DNA from 2 places in the Brenneria roseae subsp. americana genome. Region 1 is predicted to be linked to the other one. Evidence: predicted binding sites of a transcription regulator. Region 1 holds the regulator's gene; the other holds the start of a gene.

Region 1 (3,174 bases):
ATTATTGCGTTTTATAACGCGTTCCATGGAAGAACGTTATTCACCGTCTCGGTTGGCGGGCAGGCAAAATATGCCGACGGTTTTGGACCCAAACCCGCGGATATCGTGCATGTGCCTTTTAACGATCTGGCGGCGGTCAAAGCGGTGATGGATGACCACACCTGTGCGGTTGTGCTGGAACCGGTGCAGGGCGAGGGCGGAATCATGCCTGCCACGCCGGAGTTTCTGCAAGGCGTGCGTGAATTGTGCGATCGGCATAAGGCGCTATTGGTTTTTGATGAAGTGCAAAGTGGAATGGGCAGAACGGGCAAACTGTTTACCTATATGTATTACGGTATTACGCCGGATATCCTGACCACGGCGAAAGCGTTGGGCGGCGGTTTCCCGATCAGTGCGATGCTGACGACCGAAGACATTGCCTCTGTGATGACGGTCGGCGTACACGGTACGACCTATGGCGGTAACCCTCTGGCTTGCGCCGTGGCGGAAGCGGCGCTGGATACGATCAATACGCCAGCAGTGTTGGCGGGGGTGGCGGAGCGTCACGATCGATTTATCAGTGCGTTGGAAAAGATTAACCATCAGTACGGTATTTTCGAGCAGGTTCGTGGCATGGGCTTATTGTTGGGCGCTGAACTGAAACCGGAATGGCATGGGCGGGCAGGCGACTTTTTAGCCGCAGCCGCGGAACAAGGGGTGATGGTGCTGATGGCGGGACCAAATGTGATTCGCTTTGTACCTTCGCTGATTATTGAGGAGCAGGATATCGAACAAGGAATGGCGAAGTTTGCGAAAGCCGTTGAGCAAGTGGTTAATGCCGCAGGTTAATGTGTCATTGCCCTGAAATCATTAAAAAAGCGTGAAGTTGCCTTCACGCTTTTTTTGTCGGGTTAAGTAGGATTTAACGAGTGCCGTAAACGACAATCGTTTTGCCATGTGCGGAGATCAGGTTCTGGTCTTCCAACATTTTTAGAATGCGGCCCACGGTTTCACGCGAACAGCCAACAATTTGTCCAATTTCCTGACGGGTAATTTTTATTTGCATGCCATCCGGATGCGTCATGGCATCGGGTTGTTTCGCCAGGTTCAACAACGTTTGAGCAATACGGCCTGTCACATCAAGAAAAGCCAAGTTACCGACTTTTTCCGACGTAACCTGCAGACGGCTCGCCATTTGTGCGGACAGACGCATGAGGATATCTGGATTGACCTGAATCAGCTGCCGGAATTTCTTGTAAGAAATTTCAGCGACTTCACAAGCCGTTTTTGCCCGTACCCAGGCACTGCGCTCCTGACCTTCTTCAAACAGGCCAAGCTCGCCGATAAAATCTCCCTGATTGAGATAAGAGAGAATCATTTCTTTGCCTTCTTCATCTTTGATTAGCACTGCGACAGAGCCTTTCACGATGTAGTAAAGCGTTTCTGCTTTTTCACCCTGGTGAATAAGCGTGCTCTTCGATGGATACTTATGGATATGGCAATGAGAAAGGAACCATTCGAGAGTTGGGTCTGTTTGCGGTTTGCCGAGAACCATTCGCTATCATCCTCTGTTGTAATTCACTGCGCAAATCACAGGGCTCAGAGTTCCCTGTACGGCGTGGTTACTGCTAAAAAATCAAAATCCGTGTGAGCAGAATGACGTCAGGGAATATACTGGAACCTGATATCTGGCGACGCCATCATCTTCCTTGTATCTGAGTTTGTCCAGAAAAGGCAGATTCTATTCTCGTTTTTAACACAGCTTGAAGGAAGTGTCTTGTGTTGTCTCGCTTCAGCATGATAAAGCTCCGGTTATTGGATGTTTTTGTATAGTAACAGTATAAAATTTCAAAAATTTTTTAATGGAGGCACCATGCAGGCACGGGTTAAATGGGTTGAAGGCTTAACGTTTCTTGGCGAATCCTCATCAGGGCATCAGATTCTGATGGATGGTAATGCGGGTGATAAGGCGCCGAGTCCGATGGAAATGGTTTTGATGTCGGTTGGTGGTTGTAGCGCGATTGATGTCGTGTCGATTTTGCAAAAAGGACGTCACAATGTTGTCGATTGTGAAGTGAAATTGACTTCAGAACGGAGAACGGAAGCCCCGCGTCTGTTTACCCATATTAATCTGCATTTCATCGTGACGGGAAAAGGGCTGACCGATCAAGCGGTAGAACGAGCCGTGGCGCTGTCAGCCGAGAAATACTGCTCTGTTGCATTGATGTTGGGTCAGTCCGTTGAAGTCACGCACAGCCATGAGGTTGGGGGGTAACCTTCGCCCTAACTGATATGCTTGCGATCGTGGTGGCGCGATGCGCTTCATTTATCGTGCCGCCGCGGGCTTATTCGATCTTTTTCCCTTCCAGCAGTCGTTGTACCAGCGGCGCCATGATTAACTCCATCGCCAGCCCCATTTTTCCACCAGGGACAACCAGCGTATTGATATGAGAAATGAATGACCCTTGCAACATGGCGAGCAGATAAGGGTAATCAATATTATCCAGTCCCTGAAAGTGAATCACTACGAAGCTCTCATCCAGCGAAGGAATGGACTTGGCAGCAAACGGGTTGGACGTATCCACGGTGGGAACGCGCTGGAAGTTAATATGCGTGCGTGAAAACTGCGGTGTGATATAGGTAATGTAATCTTCCATGGAACGCACGACGGAATCCATGACGGCTTCGCGTGAATGCCCGCGTTCATTGACATCACGAATCAGTTTTTGAATCCATTCGAGGTTGACGATGGGCACCACGCCCACCAGCAGGTCAACGTGCTGAGCCACATTGTGCTGGTCAGTAACCACTCCGCCATGCAGGCCTTCATAAAACAGCACATCGGTCGGTGCCGGCATGGGTTCCCACGGCGTGAATGTGCCGGGAACCTGATTGTAGGGAATGGCTTCGTCATAGGTGTGAAGGTATTTACGGGTTTGCCCCTGACCATGCTGGCCATATTCAATGAATGACTGTTCCAGCAAGCTGAAATCATTGGCTTCAGGGCCAAAGTAGCTGATATGCCGGCCAAGATCGCGCGCTTTGCGAATGGCCATATCCATTTCCGGACGGGTATAACGATGAAAACTATCCCCTTCAAGCTGGGCGGCCCGCATGTTTAACTGCTGAAAAATTTTACGGAACGCCAGACTGGTGGTAGTGGTTCCCGCACCGCTGGAGCCGGTGACAGCAATA
Region 2 (3,174 bases), on a different contig from region 1:
GGGCATTTCGGCCGATGTGGTGGGTAACTTCCTGCGCCAGCCGGTCAAAGCGCTCATCCTGCGTTCTTACGGCGTAGGGAACGCCCCCCAGAGCCCTGGTTTGCTGAATGAGTTACGTCAGGCATCAGAGCGCGGTATTGTAGTGGTGAACCTGACCCAGTGTATTTCTGGACGGGTAAATATGGGCGGTTATGCTACCGGCAATGCACTGGCGCAGGCCGGCGTCATCAGCGGCTTTGATATGACGGTGGAAGCGGCCCTGACCAAACTGCACTATCTGCTAAGCCAGCAGGCACTTAATCCCGACGAAATCCGGCAACTGATGCAGAAAAATTTGCGGGGCGAGTTGAGCGATAAAGACTGAACATTGAGTCAATCACGGAGTTAAACCATGAACAGAGCGCTGTTATTGATTGATTTACAAAATGACTTTTGTCCCGGTGGTGCATTGGCTGTCAACGAAGGCGATCGGGTCATTGAGATTGCCAATCGCGCTATCAGCGCCTGTCTGCCAGCCAACATCCCGGTGATTGCCAGTCAGGACTGGCACCCTGCCGATCACGGCAGTTTTGCCGTTAATGCCCATGCGAACGTAGGCGAAGTGGGAGAACTGCACGGTTTACCGCAAATATGGTGGCCCGTGCATTGCGTACAAGGCGGGGCTGGCGCGCAATTCCATCCAGCGTTAAATCAACAGGCCATCACCTGGGTCGTTCAGAAAGGCACGCAGTCCGACATAGACAGCTACAGTGCATTCTTTGATAACGGACATCGCGCCGAGACCGGGCTCGACGGCTGGCTAAAAGCGCGGAATATTACCCATCTGACCGTGATGGGACTGGCTACCGATTACTGTGTGAAATTCAGCGTGCTGGACGCGCTTACTCTGGGGTATGAAACCGACGTGCTGATCGACGGGTGTCGTGGGGTAAATCTTCGCCCTGACGACAGCCAGAGTGCCTTGAAGGAGATGGAACAACATGGCGCCAAACTGCTCGGTCTGGAGCAGGTTATCGCCAGCCTGACAGCCTGAGTCGCCACGTATTATTGCCGGGGAATAACGCTTTGCTCCGGCATGCCATGATGTCCGGGATTATTGGTTATTGCTGAGGTTTGAGCTTGATAATAGCAGCGTCGTCATGGAACTGTTGCTTGAGTTGTTGCTTGCTTTTCATCACGATCTCGCCGTTGGTTCCGATCGTCATATGTTCCGCCTGCTCATTATGACGAGCTTGCCACATCATCACCATTTGCAGGCAGTTCTCTTTCTGCTCTGCCGATAACGCGACGCCATCAGGCCATTTTCCCAATTCTACCGCCGTTGCCAGCCGTTGATAAATTTCTGGCGTCATTGCCTCAATCAGGTCATCGAGTTGCATATCCTGGTCCTGCAAAGTGAAATATTCATGGGTTTTGTCTGGCGCTGACATAGCCAAATCAGCATTTACAGCTGAATCGTTTAAAGCTAAAACGGGCGTTTCCGGCCAGGCAGCACCAATATATCGCGGATTAACCGTCGACTCTCTCGCCATCAACATCGTCAATGAAGCTGAGTGAGGCAGAATTTACGCAGTAGCGTTCTCCCGTGGTTTTAGGGCCATCGGGAAAGACGTGTCCCAGATGCGCGTCACAATGCCCGCAGCGAATCTCAATACGGCGCATATTGTGCGAATCATCGTCAAGGTAGCGAATCGCTTCCGACGACACGGGCTGATCAAAACTCGGCCAGCCACAGCCAGAATCATATTTATTATCGGAATAGAATAACGGAGACTGACAGCAGAGGCAGTGGTATACGCCGGTCCGTTTATTATGCAGCAATTTGCCGGAGAAAGCCGGTTCTGTGCCCCGCAACTGTGTGACATAACGTTGAATTTCGGTCAGATCAACGTCATCTGACGGCGTTTGCCGGGTGGGATCGTTTGTCATGGAAATCTCGCAAAATGTGTCATCTATCAAAATAATCACTAATTATAACAAAAAATTAACAACCTTGCAGGCCATTTTGGCTTAATATAAACACCATTATCATGAACAACACTCAATTGTGACAAATGTCACAATTTTGAGTAAATCGGGCTTTATATGATGTATTACGCCCACATAGCAGTCTTAGATGTTCTTTAGTTACAGCAAAGGTGGAATTTCGTTCAAAGGTTGGTCATAGGTTTGACTTACAGCAACTATTGACACGATTCCGCTTGACGCTCAGCAAGGTTTTTGTAATTTTACAACCAACCTTTTATTCACTAACCAATTAGCTGGTGGAATATATGACTATCAAAGTAGGTATCAACGGTTTTGGCCGTATCGGCCGTATTGTTTTTCGCGCTGCACAAGAACGTTCTGACATCGAAATCGTTGCCATCAACGACCTGTTAGATGCCGAATACATGGCTTACATGCTGAAGTATGACTCTACTCATGGCCGTTTCAACGGCACCGTTGAAGTTAAAGATGGCCACCTGGTTGTTAACGGTAAAACCATCCGCGTCACCGCAGAAAAAGATCCAGCTAACCTGAAGTGGAACGAAGTCAACGTTGACGTTGTTGCTGAAGCAACGGGTATCTTCCTGACTGACGAAACTGCACGTAAGCACATCACCGCCGGTGCCAAGAAAGTGGTTCTGACTGGGCCGTCCAAAGATGACACCCCGATGTTTGTTATGGGCGTAAACCACAAAGCTTACGCAGGTCAGGAAATCGTTTCTAACGCATCTTGTACCACTAACTGCCTGGCTCCGCTGGCTAAAGTTATCAACGACAACTTCGGGATCGTTGAAGCGCTGATGACCACGGTTCACGCTACCACCGCGACTCAGAAAACCGTTGACGGCCCGTCTCACAAAGACTGGCGCGGCGGCCGCGGCGCTTCCCAGAACATCATCCCGTCTTCTACCGGCGCGGCTAAAGCCGTAGGTAAAGTTATTCCTGAGCTGAATGGTAAACTGACCGGTATGGCGTTCCGCGTTCCTACTCCGAACGTTTCTGTTGTTGACCTGACTGCACGCCTGGAAAAACCAGCTTCTTACAAAGAAATCTGTGCGGCAATCAAAGCGGCTGCGGAAGGCGAACTGAAAGGCGTTCTGGGCTACACTGAAGATGACGTTGTTTCTACCGATTTCAACGGTGAAAAACTGACTTCCGTATTCGATGCCAAAGCAGGTATCGCAC

Evidence for each region. Region 1 encodes CRP, which controls carbon source genes, mostly activating them, when cyclic AMP is high. Its sites were predicted from a motif close to ATGTGANNNNNNTCACAT; they were not measured.
Region 2: msrB (peptide-methionine (R)-S-oxide reductase MsrB) is a predicted target of CRP. The motif match lies at 2,046-2,063, and genes of this name have one in related genera.

Annotation. Positions count from the first base shown of each region.
Region 1 covers NZ_QDKJ01000009.1:14,881-18,054, reverse strand. Annotated here, with positions in the region: gene argD (bifunctional acetylornithine/succinyldiaminopimelate transaminase) at 1-828, shown strand, start outside; gene crp (cAMP-activated global transcriptional regulator CRP) at 902-1,534, opposite strand; gene B4923_RS12545 (OsmC family protein) at 1,853-2,254, shown strand; gene B4923_RS12540 (phosphoribulokinase) at 2,325-3,174, opposite strand, start outside.
Region 2 covers NZ_QDKJ01000020.1:10,248-13,421, reverse strand. Annotated here, with positions in the region: gene ansA (asparaginase) at 1-364, shown strand, start outside; gene pncA (bifunctional nicotinamidase/pyrazinamidase) at 392-1,033, shown strand; gene B4923_RS19210 (YeaC family protein) at 1,101-1,379, opposite strand; gene msrB (peptide-methionine (R)-S-oxide reductase MsrB) at 1,510-1,929, opposite strand; gene gapA (glyceraldehyde-3-phosphate dehydrogenase) at 2,274-3,174, shown strand, end outside.